Regions from separate parts of the Streptomyces sp. NPDC088553 genome, predicted to be linked through region 1. Evidence: riboswitches for the same ligand, from Rfam matches in the RefSeq annotation. Region 1 holds a riboswitch; the other holds the start of a gene.
What was found. Region 1 has a riboswitch for cyclic di-AMP ahead of ACIP8Z_RS20600 (M23 family metallopeptidase). Riboswitches for the same ligand answer to the same signal wherever they lie in the genome.
Positions count from the first base shown of each region.

Region 2: another riboswitch for cyclic di-AMP. It lies ahead of ACIP8Z_RS04560 (C40 family peptidase); the one in region 1 lies ahead of ACIP8Z_RS20600 (M23 family metallopeptidase).

Region 1 covers NZ_JBIVMG010000006.1:20,403-27,435, forward strand. Annotated here, with positions in the region: gene ACIP8Z_RS20575 (PrsW family intramembrane metalloprotease) at 1-663, shown strand, start outside; gene ACIP8Z_RS20580 (hypothetical protein) at 807-1,022, shown strand; gene ACIP8Z_RS20585 (hypothetical protein) at 1,050-1,538, shown strand; partial or broken gene ACIP8Z_RS20590 (IS481 family transposase) at 1,584-1,681, opposite strand; gene ACIP8Z_RS20595 (quinone oxidoreductase family protein) at 1,812-2,822, shown strand; gene ACIP8Z_RS20600 (M23 family metallopeptidase) at 3,004-4,155, opposite strand; cyclic di-AMP (ydaO/yuaA leader) riboswitch at 4,167-4,312, opposite strand; gene ACIP8Z_RS20605 (PP2C family protein-serine/threonine phosphatase) at 4,514-5,743, opposite strand; gene ACIP8Z_RS20610 (MFS transporter) at 5,941-7,033, opposite strand, start outside.
Region 2 covers NZ_JBIVMG010000001.1:1,025,598-1,032,630, reverse strand. Annotated here, with positions in the region: gene bioD (dethiobiotin synthase) at 1-508, opposite strand, end outside; gene ACIP8Z_RS04580 (adenosylmethionine--8-amino-7-oxononanoate transaminase) at 544-1,824, opposite strand; gene bioB (biotin synthase BioB) at 1,817-3,079, opposite strand; gene ACIP8Z_RS04570 (8-amino-7-oxononanoate synthase) at 3,223-4,404, shown strand; gene ACIP8Z_RS04565 (ATP-binding protein) at 4,563-5,000, shown strand; gene ACIP8Z_RS04560 (C40 family peptidase) at 5,075-5,551, opposite strand; cyclic di-AMP (ydaO/yuaA leader) riboswitch at 5,555-5,761, opposite strand; gene ACIP8Z_RS04555 (hypothetical protein) at 6,076-6,381, opposite strand; gene ACIP8Z_RS04550 (ClpP family protease) at 6,389-7,012, opposite strand.

The DNA of each region.
Region 1 (7,033 bases):
GCGACGTTCTTCGTCCGGGTCGTCATGTCGCCGTTCGCGCATCCGCTCTTCACCGTGCTCACCGGTGTCGGCTTCGGCTTCGCCGCTCTCGCGCCGCACGGCAAGCGCCTGCGTCGGGTGCTGCTGCCGCTCGCCGGGCTGCTGCTGGCCATGAGCCTGCACGCCGCCTGGAACGGCTCGGCCACCTTCGGCGGCCCCCTGGCCTTCTACGCAGTGTACGGGGCGCTCATGGTCCCGGCCTTCGGTCTGCTGACCTGGCTGGCGGTCTGGAGCCGGCAGCGCGAGCTGCGCACGATATCCGGCGAGCTCCCGGCGTACGCGGCGGCCGGCTGGCTCTCCCCCGCCGAGCCGCTCGCGCTCTCCTCGATGCGCGCCCGCCAGCTGGCCCGCGCCTTCGCCGCCCGTACGTACGGGCCGCCGGCCGCGCGGGCCGTCGGCGAGTACGAGTCCTTCGCGACGACCCTGGCGTTCCTGCGGGACCGGGCCCGGCGGGGCACGGCCGGGCCCGACTTCCCGGCCCGTGAGCAGGAGTTGCTGCACCATCTGTGGCAGCGCCGGGCGGTCGCCTCCCCCGCCCTCACGTACGCGGCACGGGCGACGGGCCAGGTCTGGGCGCCGCCGCAGTATCTGGACTACGACGGCTTCAACCCGTACCGCAGCTAGGGCCTGTCCGGCCCTGATCCGCCGGACACCCCCTGGCGGCGGACGCGACCGCCCCCCAACAGCCGCCCCGAACTGCCGGGGACGGTCCCCGGGGCCTCCTAGCGTGCCGGTACACCTTTCGTACCCATCCAGGAGGTTGCAGCATGAAGTACACGAGTCGCCCCGCTGTCGGGGGTACCGCGGCCGCGTTCGCGGCCGCCGCGCTCGTTCTCGGCGGAGCGGGTGCCGCGTCCGCGCAGTCCTTGCCCAGGCCCGGGCAGATCACCTCGGCGCAGCTGGAGGCGCACCTGGCCAAGGCGGTCGAGCAGGAGCGCACGGCGGCGGCCTGCACTCCGGCCTGCGCCGGCCAGATCGTGTAGCGGTCCCCGACGGACGAGGAGGTGGAGATGAACACCGCGGACCGTTCCGGGGAGGGCAGGACATGGTGCCCGAGCGGCAAGGCCGACGCACCGGAGTCGGTGGTCCTGGGAGTGCGGTCGGGGCAGGGCGGCGAGGTCGTGTACCTCGCCGATCCCGTGCCGGCCGGAGACGTCCTGCCGGTCATCCCGAAGGATGTCGAGCCGACCCGGGTCCTGCGCTTCGCGTCGCACTGCGTCAGCGACTGTCTGCACCGCAGGGGCAATGACTGCGGGCTGGTGGAGCGGGTGGCCGCGACGCCGGCGGACGAGCACCGGAGCGTGCCGCGGTGTCATCTGCGCCCCCACTGCAAGTGGTGGGTCCAGGTCGGTGTGGACGGCTGCCGCAGGTGCCCGGCCCTGGCGACCACCGTCGTCGAGGGCGACGACCTGGGCGCGCTGGTCGCCGACCCCGGCACCACCCGGGCACAGCTGGACGCCTGGATCGCGGAGGCCGGGGCGGGCGCGCGCTGGGGGTGAACAGGGCCCACAGGGTGCCGGGGCTCGCCGCGATGTTCGGGTGCATTGCCTCGTCAGGTCGGGGACGCCGCTTGCGGGTGGTTGCCCGCGAGTGCGGTGTGTCCGCGGTGGTGCTTGTGGGAGTGGAGCCGGCCGGGGACCTGGAAGCGTGTCCCGGACCCGCGTGCGAAGCAGGCGTCTCAGCTCTCGGCGGGGGCGGCGGGCCGGTCTGCTTGCCGGGAATCGGTTCGCCATCAACGGGGTTGGTGGGGGAGGAGCCGATATTGGAGGGTCATGCGAGCGATTCAGGTGTACGAAGTGGGCGGTCCCGAGGTGCTGCGGGAGGCCGAGGTGGACCAGCCGCGGCCGGGTCCGGGCGAGGCGGTCGTGGAGGTCGCCGCATCCGGGGTCAACTTCCTCGACGTCTACCACCGCGAAGGCCGGTACAGCCTCCCGCTGCCCTTCACCCCGGGCGCTGAGGGCGCCGGCACGGTCGTCGAGGTCGGACCCGGCGTCGCTGACGTCGCAGTCGGGGACCGGGTCGGTTGGGTGGAGATTCCCGGCACGTATGCCGAGCGGGCCGTCGTCGACTCCTCCCGGCTGGTGCCGCTGCCCGACGACATCGGCTTCGAGACAGCCGCCGCCGTGCTCCTCCAAGGCATGACCGCGCACTATCTCGTCAAGGACGCCTACCCGGTTCAGGGGGGCGACACGGTGCTCGTGCACGCGGCTGCTGGTGGCATGGGGCTGCTTCTGACCCAGCTCATCACCCATCTCGGCGGCAGGGTGATCGGCACGACGTCGACCACGGCCAAGGCCGAGCTGGCGAAGCGTGCCGGGGCCGCCGAGGTGATCCTTTCCTCCGCGGTCGACGATCTCGCAGCCGAGGTGAGGCGGCTCAACGGCGGTCAGGGACTGCCGGTTGTCTTCGACGGCGTCGGCGCGCACACCTTCGATGCGAGCCTCGCCAGCCTGCGGACCCGCGGCCATCTCGTGCTCTTCGGCGCGGCAAGTGGTGCCGTGCCGCCGTTTGATCCGATTCGGCTCGCCCACGGCGGTTCGCTGACCCTGATCCGGCCCAGCCTCGGGGACTTCATCGCCGATCGGTCCGAACTGCTCCGACGGGCCGCCGATGTGTTCGAGTGGGTGCGCTCCAAGGCGCTTGAGGTCACCGTAACGGGCCGCTACGCATTGTCCGAGGCCGCCCAGGCCCACAGCGATCTGGAGGCTCGGCGTACCACCGGCAAGCTGCTCGTCGTTCCCGATGCGGCCGCTGTCGGGCGCCGCGGGGAGACGCTGAGCTGATCACGGGTGACGAGGTCGGGGATCTCGGAGCCGGGTCACACCCCTTCAAGATCCCTCAGCCGAGACTGGCTCACCCGTCCACGACCTCCCGGGACGGAACAGCTGGGGCCCGTCCGGCGGATCAGGGCCGGACGGGCCCAGGGCGGGCAGACCCGGTCGCCTTCGTGGCGACGCGGGTGGGTCAGAGGCTCAGGCCCTTGGAGCGCAGCCACTCCGCCGGGTCGAGGCCGGAGCCGCCGGGGGTGTGCACCTCCATGTGGAGGTGGGCGCCGGTGACGTTGCCGGTGGCGCCGACGCGGCCGATGGTCTCGCCGGTGCCCACGGTCTGGCCGGCGGAGACCGTCATGGAGGACATGTGGGCGTACCAGATCTCGGTGCCGTCCGAGAGCTCCAGGACGACGCGGTAGCCGTACGAGCCGGACCAGCCCGCCGACTTGACGGTGCCGCTGTGGACGGCCTTGAGCGGGGTGCCGGTGGGGGCGGCGAAGTCGAGGCCGGTGTGGTAGCCGGAGGACCACATCGACCCGGACTGCATGTAGGTGGCGCTGAGGCTGTACGAGGAGAGCGGCAGCGTGTAGCTCGCGGCCAGCTTGGCGAGGCGCTCGGCCTCGGCCGCCGCCTCGGCCTTCGCCTTCGCCTCGGCTTCCGCCTTCGCCTTGGCCTCCGCCTCGGCCTTGGCCTTCGCCTCGGCGGCCGCCTTCTCCGCCGCGTCGGCCTTGGCCGCGGCCTCCGCGGCGGCCTTCTCGGCCGCCGCCTTCTCCGCCGCGGCCTTCTCGGCGCCGTCGGCGGAGGCCTGCTGCTGCTCGGCCTGCTGGAGGATGCGGGCGCGCAGGGCCTCGCCCGCGTCGCCGGCGCCGGTCGCGGCCTTCGCCGCCGGACCGTCCTGGGTGACCAGGCCGGCCTGCCGCATCTGCGGGGTCCCGGTGCCCTGCTCGTCGTCGAGGGTGGCGTACGCGGTGCTGGTGAGCGGGTTCGGGTTGGCGCGGGCCGCGCTGACCGTCTCGTGGCTCTCCTCGGGGAGGAGGTCGCCGACACCGGGGAGGTCGTGGGCGTCCGGCAGGTTGAGGTCCGGGAGCGATATCGCCACCGGGGGCTTCTCCTGCGCGGTGGCGAGGCCACCCGCGCCGACGGCCGCGATCACACCGACGCCGAGGACGGTGGAGGAGCGGGCGAAGTTGGAGCGCTGCTTGACGACACGGTGGCGGCCGCCGGAGCGGCTCTCGGCGCGGAGGGATCCCTCGGTGGGGTTCCACTCGGTGTCCGGGGCGGCAGGACCCGCACCACCACCGAAGGCATCGAAGGGGGCTTCGGGTGCGGGAGTGTTGGACGCCACGAAGGCGCGCTCCTTTCCTTCCTTCTCGCCTACCGGGTTAGCTGACGGGTTCGGAGCAGGAAGGTCTCCTACGGGCACGTCGCACGGGTGCGATGGGCTCGATTCACCCCAAGTGGTGGTTCCCCGGTTCCTTTTCAGGATTCGGCGCGTGCGCACGGTGCCGTCTCTTGCGACGGCTGGGACGACCGCACTGCGTTATCGAACGTTAATAGACACGGGGTGTCGATTCCAAGCTGTTCCTCTTGATCATTCATTGAATTGGGCGGTAATGGCCCGAGTTGACCGCCCTTCAGCAGGGGAAGCCAAAACCCTCGCGATCTGACGTTATGTCAATTGTTATCGCAGTGACACCTCGCGACTACGGCTGGTGACCGGGCCCGCCGCCGGGCGATCCGGACCCGCCGGGCGGCACCACCGGCATCGTCCGGCGCCGCTCCGGCTGCCCCGTCGCCGGCCGGCTCAGCGCGAGCAGCGCCATGTCGTCGGTCGACCCGCCGCCGGTGTGCAGCCGTACGTCGTCCACGAGCGCGTCGAGCAGTTCCTCCGGCCCGGGGAAGATCCGTCCGGCGAGCCGTTCCCCCGGGTCGTAGAAGACGCCCTCGGCGTTCCGCGCCTCCGAGAGACCGTCGGTGTAGAAGAGCAGCGTCGCGCCCGGCGGATACGGCCGCGCCTCGGCCCGGTCCGGCCACGACGCCAGATCGCCCATGCCGAGCGGCAGCGCCGGCTCGCCGGGCTCCATCGTGTCCAGGCTCCCGTCCGTGTACAGCATCAGCGGAGGCGGGTGCCCGCGGTTGACGACCCGTACGAAACCGTCGAAGGTGCCGCTCCCGTCACCGCGCGGGATCTCGGCGAGGACGGCCGTGGTGAACCCCTCGAAGGCATCGAGCCCGTGCCGGCGGGTGCCCTCCCGGGCGAGGGCCCGCTCCAGCCGCTGCGCCACGCCCTCCAGGGTCCGTTCCTGCTCGGCCGCCTCCCGGAACGCCCCGATGACGACGGCGACGGCCTCGACCGCGTCCATGCCCTTGCCGCGGACGTCGCCGACCACGAGCCGTACCCCGTAGGGGGTGTCCTGGACGGCGAACAGGTCGCCGCCGATGAACGCGTCCGCCTGCGCCGCCTCGTACCGCGCCGCGCACTGCAGCCCGCCGATGCGCTCGGCGGGCGTCGGCAGCACCGCCTTCTGCGCGGTCTCCGCGATGACCCGCGCCGAGGCGAGCCGCTCGCCGCTGCGGAGGACGACCCGGTTGATGAGCACCGCGAGCACCGCGACCGTGAGCACGGTCAGGAACTCGGTGAGCGACGGGATCTCGGTCGCGGTGTCGTTGTAGATGTGCAGCCCGACGGAGGCGAGGACGGCCGCGATCCCGGTGAGCAGCGTCGTGAGGGTGGAGGAGAACGGGGCCGCGATCAGCGGGGCCGCGGAGAACATCGGCGCCGCGCTGTACTTGGGCGGCGTCAGGACGTCGAAGAAGACACCGCCCACGATGATCAGCGGCGGCAGCGCCCGGATGAACCTCCGGGCACCGCCGTACGGGCGACGGCCCTCGCCGCCCCGCCGCCCGCCGATCGCTCCTGGGGGGTGCCCCACCTGTGCTCTCCTGCCCGGTCCGTACCCGGCCGCGGCCCGTACCGCGCCCTCCCAGGGTGGCCGCCGCCACCCGGGGCGGCGACTCCCACGGGGCCGACTGGCGTACGGACCGGAGGGCCGGGCCCGGCCACGCGCGCGGGGAGCCTGGCCGGGCGCGGCCACGCGCGCGTACGGGCGGGTAGGGGCCCGGCCCCGGCTCAGTCCGCCGGCGCCGCTCCCTCCGCCAGCCGCCCGCCCCTCGCCAGGAGGGCCATCGCCGCGGCGCACCCCAGCCCCACCGCGCACAGCGCGAGCCACGGCACCGCCGACCAGCCGGTCACGTCGAGCAGCGCGCCCGTCCCCAGGTTCCCGAGGGTGATCCCGATCCCGCACACCGTGTTGTAGAGCCCGTAGTGGGTGGCCACCCAGCGCCCCCGGGACAGGGCGACGACGGTGTCCATCTCGTACGGGTAGAGCACCGCGTTCGCGACGGCCAGGACCACCGCGCACAGCAGCAACCCCACCAGGCCACGGCCGAGGGCCGCCGGGAACAGGAAGGCCCCGCCCATCAGGGCGAGCCCGAGGACCAGACACCGCTCCCGGCTCAGCCGCCGCTTGCACCAGGCGGTGATCCGCAGCTGCCCGGCGAGCGCGACCAGCGCGGAGACGACGAAGAGCGCCGTCGTGGGCCCCGTGCCGCCGGCGGCGAGCGGCAACGCCAGATAGACCTGGAAGGACAGCACGTACGAGCCGGTCATCGCGAGCGAGAAGAGCCAGAAGGTGCGGTGGGAGAGCACCGTGCGGAACTGCCCTCGCCCCTCCCCGTCCCGCTCCCGCCGCTCCCCCCGCGCGGGCATGTAGCGGAGCTGTACGAGGGTCAGCCCGGCGAACAGCACCGCCGCCACGACGCACGTCAGCCGGAACGACACCCCCGTCAGGGCCACCCCCACGAGCGGCCCGAGCAGGATGCCCGCCTGGTAGTGGACGTTGAACAGGGCGAAGGCCTGGACCCGGCGCTCCTCCCCCGCCTCCGCCGCGAGACAGGCCCGGACGGCGGGGTTGAACAGCGCCCCCGCGAGCCCGGTCGCCAGCGAGGCGGCGATCAGCATCGGGAGCGACTGCGCGAACGCGAGCGCCCCGAAGCCGACCGTCCGCAGGGCGCAGCCCGCCACGATGAGCGGCTTGAAGCCGAGCCGGTCGGCGAGCGCCCCGCCGACGAGGAACATGCCCTGCTGGGAGAGGTTCCGGGCGCCGAGCACGAGCCCGACCGCCCAGGCCGCCATGCCGAGCCCGTCCGCGAGGTGCGCGGCC
Region 2 (7,033 bases), on a different contig from region 1:
CGATCACCACGCCCAGCTGCTCGATCCCGCGCGCCCGCAGCGCCTCCGCCGTCAGGGTCGAGGAGTTGAGCGTCCCCAGACCGGCGGGGACGACCACCAGAACGGGCGCGCCGAGCAGCGCCGCCGCGTCCGCGAGCGTGCCGCCCTCCTCGTCGAAGCGGACGAGCAGCCCGCCCGCCCCCTCCACGAGCACCAGGTCGTACTCGGCGGCCAGCCGCCGCGCGGCCTCGGCGACCTCCGCGGGCCCGACCGGGGCGAGCCCTGCCCGCCGGGCCGCCGTCCCCGGGGCCAGCGGCTCCGGGAAACGACCCAGTTCGGCCGAGCCCACCGCGCCCGAGAGCCGGACGACCTCGTCCGCGTCACCGCGCTCGTCCGGCCCGACGCCGGTCTGCGCGGGCTTGAGGACGGCGACCGTACGGCCGGCGGCGGTGGCGACGGCGGCGACGGCGGCGGTCACGACGGTCTTGCCGATCTCCGTACCCGTACCGCTGACGACGATGATTCCCACGGTTCTCCCCGTTCTCCCGTTTCCCGTTCTTCCCGTCAGCCCGCGACCGCCGCCGCGCGCACCGCGGCGCAGATGCGGGCCAGGTCCTCGTCGCCCGTCACGTACGGCGGCATCGTGTAGATCAGGTCGCGGAACGGGCGCAGCCACACGCCCGACCGGACCGCCGCCTCCGTGGCCGCGGCCATGTCGACGTCGTGGTCGAGCTGGACGACGCCGATCGCGCCGAGCACCCGCACGTCGCGCACACCGGGGAGTTCCGCGGCGGGGGCGAGCCCCTCGCGGAGTCCCGTCTCGATGCGCTTGACCTCCAGCGCCCAGTCCTGGGACATCAGCAGGTCGATCGACGCGCAGGCCACCGCGGCGGCCAGCGGATTGCCCATGAAGGTCGGCCCGTGCGCCAGGACGGGAACCTCGCCGCGCGAGATGCCCTCGGCGATCTCCGTCGTGCAGAGCGTGGCCGCCATCGACAGGTAACCGCCCGTCAGCGCCTTGCCCACACACATCACATCGGGGGAGACACCGGCCTGGCCGGCGCCGAACAGCGTGCCCGTCCGGCCGAAGCCGGTCGCGATCTCGTCGAAGATCAGGAGGACCCCGTGCTCGTCGCAGGCCTCGCGGAGGACCCGCAGGTACTCGGGCGGGTGGAACCGCATCCCGCCCGCGTTCTGCACCACCGGCTCCACGATCACCGCGGCGACCTCGTCCGCGTGGAGGGCGATCTGCTCCCGCAGCATCCGGGCGTACGACTCCTCGTACGTGACCGGCGGCGCGTCGACGAACACCTGGCGCTGGAGCACGCCCGACCACAGCTCGTGCATCCCGCCCTCGGGGTCGCACAGCGACATCGGCTGCCAGGTGTCCCCGTGGTAGCCGCCACGCCAGGTCATCAGGAGCTGCTTGCCGGGCCGGCCCACCGAGCGCCAGTACTGCAGACACATCTTGGCCGCGACCTCGACGGAGACCGAGCCGGAGTCGCTGAGGAAGACGTGCTGGAGCGGTTCCGGGGTGATCTCGACCAGACGGGTGGCGAGCCGCACGGCCGGCTCGTGGGTGAGCCCGCCGAACATGACGTGGCTCATCCGGTCCAGCTGGCTGTGCGCCGCCTCGTTGAGGACGGGGTGGTTGTAGCCGTGGAGCGCCGACCACCACGAGGACATGCCGTCGATCAACTCGGCCTGGCCGTGCACCGGTTCGGCGAGCCGGAGCCGGACGCCCGACGCGGACTCGACGACCAGCGGCTCCGTGCGTCCCGGCATGGGCCCGTACGGATGCCAGACGTGTGCCCGGTCCAGGGCGAGCAGTTCGTCGTTACGCATTCGGGGCGAGCTCCGTCCCGGCGCCGCGGCGGCGCACCGCCACGAGGTCGGGACGGGCGCCCGGCACCTCGTTCGCGGGCTCGGCGGCGGGCTCCGCCGCAGGGGCCGCCTGCGCGTGACCGCCGCACGGACCGCAGCCGCCACCGGCCGCGTCGTGCGAGCCGCAGCCCGCGCCTTCCGACGCGTCGTGCGAGCCGCATCCCGCCGACGCCTGGGAACCACAGCCGCCGCCCGCCGCGGCGAGCGCGTCCGCGCGGTGCTTCGGGAGCGTCGTCGTGCCCGCGCCCTCCACCTCGAAGCCCGCGTCCGCGATCATGTCCAGGTCGGCCTGGCCGGCCTGGCCCTCGCTCGTCAGGTAGTCGCCGAGGAAGATCGAGTTCGCGATGTTCAGCGCGAGCGGCTGCATCGAGCGCAGGTGCACCTCACGGCCGCCCGCGATCCGCACCTCGACGTCGGGGCAGACGAACCGCACCATCGCCAGGATCCGCAGACAGCGCTGCGGGGTGAGGTTCCATTCCTTGGCGAGCGGCGTCCCCTCGAAGGGAATGAGGAAGTTGACCGGCACCGAGTCCGAGTCGAGCTCGCGCAGCGCGTACACGACGTCGACGAGGTCCTCGTCGGTCTCGCCCATGCCGGCGATCAGACCCGAGCAGGCCGACAGACCGGCGGCGTGCGCCTTCTGCACGGTGTCCACCCGGTCGGCGTACGTGTGGGTCTTGGTGATTCCGGCGTACGTCGCCTCGGACGTGTTCAGGTTGTGGTTGTACGCGTCGGCGCCGGCGTCCTTGAGCCGCTCCGCCTGGCCGTCCGAGAGGAGGCCCAGACAGGCGCACACCTCGATGCCCTCGTTCTGCTCCTTGATGGCCTCGATGGTCCTGCCGACCCGCTCGACGTCCCGGTCCGTCGGACCGCGGCCGCTCGCGACCAGACACACCCGCTTGGCCCCGCCCGCGACACCCGCGGCGGCGGCCTGCGAGGCCTCGTCCGGCTTCAGCCAGGTGTACTTGAGGATCTCGGCCTTGGAGCCGAGCCGCTGCGAGCAGTACGAGCAGTCCTCGGGGCACAGGCCCGACTTCAGGTTCACCAGGTAGTTGAGCTTCACCCGGCGCCCGAACCACTGACGGCGCACCTTGCCGGCCGCCGCCACCACATCGAGCAGTTCGTCGTCGGAGGTCGCCAGGACGGCGAGCGCTTCTTCACGGGTCGGCAGCTCGCGCCGCAGCCCCTTCTCCACCAGCGTGTTCAGCAGGTCCATAAACGCTGATCCTTGCCTACCGCCCACCCCCTGGCCAAGGAGGATCCGAACAAACGCCCCCGATAGAGGTGTGTGGATGACCACATCCCGACCTCGGCATCCTCCGGTTAGGGTCTGTGCGCTGCCTACAAAAGGATCGCCGAATGCCACAGGCCGACGACGCGGGGGCCGCGGGCCCCCGCCGTACCGCGTTCGACTGGACCGACGCCGAGGCGCGCCGCCGGGCGGACGCCGGTCTCGTCCGTACGCTGCGGCCACGGGCCGCCGAGTCGGACCTGCTCGACCTGGCGGGCAACGACTACCTGGGCCTCACCCGCCGCCCGGAGGTCACCGAGGCGGCCGCCGACGCGGCGAGGCGCTGGGGCGCCGGCTCCACCGGCTCCCGGCTCGTCACCGGCACCACCCGGCTGCACACCCGGCTGGAGCGCGAGCTCGCCGAGTTCTGCGGCTTCGAGGCTGCCCTCGTCTTCTCCTCCGGCTACACCGCCAACCTGGCCGCGCTCACCGCGCTCGGCGGCCGCGACTCCCTGATCGTCTCCGACGCGTCCAACCACGCCTCGATCGTGGACGGCTGCCGCCTGGCCCGCGCCGAGACGGCCGTCGTGCCGCACACCGAACCCGAGGCCGTACGCAAGACCCTCGGCGCGCACCCCGGGCGGCGGGCCCTGGTCGTCAGCGACTCCGTGTTCTCCGTCGACGGCGACAAGGCCCCGCTGGCGGAGCTGGCGGAAGCCTGCCGCGCGCACGGCGCCGGACTCGTGGTGGACGACGCCCACGGCTTCGGTGTCCTCGGCGAAGGCGGCCGGGGCGCCCTCCACGAGGCCGGGCTCGCGGGCGACGAGGACGTCATCGCCACCCTGACCCTCTCCAAGTCCCTCGGCAGCCAGGGCGGTGCCGTCCTCGGCCCGGCCCGGGTGATCGAGCACCTGGTGAACGCGGCCCGCACCTTCATCTTCGACACCGGTCTCGCCCCGGCCGCCGCGGGCGGCGCCCTCGCGAGCCTGCGTCTGATCAGGGCCGAACCGGGCCTCGCCGAGCGGGCCCGTACCGTCGCGACCACGCTGTACCGGCTGCTCACCGAGGCCGGTCTCACGGCGGCCCGGCCCGACGCGGCCGTCGTCTCGGTGCGCGCGCCCTCGCCGGAGGCGGCCCTGGGCTGGGCTGCGGACTGCCGGGAACAGGGGCTGGCGGTCGGCTGCTTCCGGCCCCCGTCGGTCCCCGACGGCATCTCACGGCTGCGGCTCACGGCCCGCGCCGATCTGACCGACGCGCAGATCGAGCACGCGGTACGGACGATCCTGCGCACCGCTCCCGCGGCCGGGTAGGACGCCAAGAGCGTTTCCGGGCCCCAGAGTTCACCGCTTCGGGCGACAGATGGGGACATATCTTGGTGGAACGCCGCACGGCGCGGCACGATCGGTGGCACTCTGACGCGAAGCGCAATCCGGGGCGGTGGCCCCGGTGGGAAAGGGACAGCGTCGTCATGGCAGATCACCAGGAAGCATCCGTCACGCTGCCGAGCGATCCCGCCTCGGTCCCCACAGCACGTCGGTACGTCGCGGACGTCCTCATGGGCTGGGGTCTGGACGACGCCGCGGAGATCGCGGACTCGATCCGGCTGATCGTCTCCGAACTGGCCACCAACGCCGTTCTGCACACGCTCGGGCAGTCGCCCACCTTCACGGTCGACGTCCGTCTGGAGCGCGACGAGCGGCTCCACATCGGCGTCACCGACAGTCATCCGCGCCGGCCGCGCCGCCTCCCGGCGGCGGTCCAGCAGGACAACGGCCGCGGCATGGTCATCATCCGCGTCCTGGCCGCGGAAGCCGGCGGCCGTCTGTCGGTCACGCCGACCGAGGACGGCGGCAAGACGGTCTGGATCACTCTGCCGTGGACCGTGGCCCCCATGGCGAGCTGTTAGGTCCCGTGCTGTCGGTCAGGGGTACGGCGGCGCCACCGCACCCCCCCCACGGACGAACCGCTACCGCCGCCTGATCAGCGGACGCGGCCGTAGTAGACCTTCGACGACCAGATCTTGTCGAGCTTCACCCATGAACCCGTCTTGGGCGAGTGCCAGATCTTGCCGCTCCCGGCGTAGATGCCCACGTGGTACACCCTCCCGCCGGAGTGGAAGAAGACCAGGTCCCCCTTCTGCCTGGTGGAGGCGGAGATGTGCCGGGTCTTGTTGTACTGCTGCTGCGCGGTGCGGGGCAGCGACTTGCCCGCCTGCTTGTACGCGTAGAGCGTCAGACCGGAGCAGTCGAACCTGGAGGGTCCGGTGCTCCCGTACCGGTACGGAGCTCCCTTCTTGGACGCGGCGACGCTCAGTGCCTTGTTCGCGTGCGTGGTGGCTGCCTGGGCCTCCGCCGCCGCACCGGGTGCGAACAGCGTGCCGCCGACGGCGGCGAGGGTGAGAGCCGAGACGGCTCCGGCCCGGGACAGCAGGGACGGGACGTGCATCTGCGCAGTCATGCGCAACCCTTCGTCAGCCGCCTGCGAAGGATGACCTGTCGGGTTCGGGCTGGCGAAGATGCCCGGCCGCTGACGCGGCTTCACCCCAAGGGACGGCCTCGCTGCCGGAACAGCGCGTACGCCCCGTAAAAATCGGGTCCTCCACTCCTGCCGATCCAATCCTGTCGACCAGACGTCCGGGACAGCGGCAGGACTCGGCGTCCGCCCGGACCGCCCCGCCGCGGTGGCGGGGGCTTGTCGTCGACAGGGATCTTGACCCACACACAGGTCGAAATCCGAGCTGAAACGGCGATATGTGAGGCTCCTCACGACTGATCCATACGGGTGGACAGGGAGCCTTTGCGATCTTCGGAGGTGTGGCCTACGAGCCTCGCACCAGCGGTGGAACACCCCATTCCGCCAGATGTGTACACCTGTTGCGCAACTCACCCGGCACATATGTCGACTCGTCGACTACGCCGAACGGGGGAGCGATTCTGCGGTGCGCGTCGGCCGTCCGGACCTCGACACGACACGCGGATATGTCAACTCGCCCGGGTGCGCGGGACGGTGACGCGGTCCGCGCGGCGCTCACCGTCCAACACCCTGAGGGCGCGCGCCAATGTGTCCGCGTGCACCTCGTTCTCGCCCCGCATATGCATGAGCGTCAGGGCTTGGAGGAGTGCCTCCGCCCGCCCTACCAGGGCTTGTGCCGCACGCAACGCGCCATAGGTATGCGGGCCTCTGGATGGATTGATCTTTCCGAGGAGGTCGACGACTTCGAGGTAGGCGTCGACGAGTTCACTCTCGGCGCGGGTCAGGGCGGGCAGCGGAGGCAGCTCGGGAACCACGGCCGGCTCACCCCGCCGTGCCGCCGGCGCCCGCGCGCCGGTTCGTGATCACGTGGTCCACCAGGCCGTACGCGACCGCCGCCGGCGCGTCCAGGACCGTGAGGCGGTCGAGGTCGGCGTCGACGCGCTCCCGGTCCCGCCCCGTGTGCTCGGCGAGCATCCCCGCCATCAGCGCGCGGAGGCGGAGCAGTTCACGGGCGTGGATGTCGAGATCGCTCGGCTGGCCCTGGAGCGGCTCGTCCATGGCGGGCTGACGCAGTGTGACCCGGGCGCCCGGGAGCATCATGCGCTTGCCCGGGGTGCCGGCGGAGAGCAGCACGGCGGCGGTGGAGACGGCCTGGCCCAGGCAGGTGGTCTCCACGTCGCAGTGGAGCGAGCGCATCGTGTCGTAGATCGCGGTCATGGCGCTGATCGAGCCGCCGGGGGAGTTGATGTAGAGCGAGACGTCCTGTTCGGGGCCCGCGTGGTCCAGATACAGGAACTGGGCGATGACGTCGTTGGCCGACGTCTCGTCGATCGGCGTCCCGAGGAAGACGATCCGGTTCGAGAGGAGCTTCGAGTAGGGGTCGAGGGTCCGGGTTCCGTAGCTGGTGCGCTCCGTGAACTCGGGCAGGACGTGGCGAGCATCCATGGTGGGTACCTCCATCTGTAA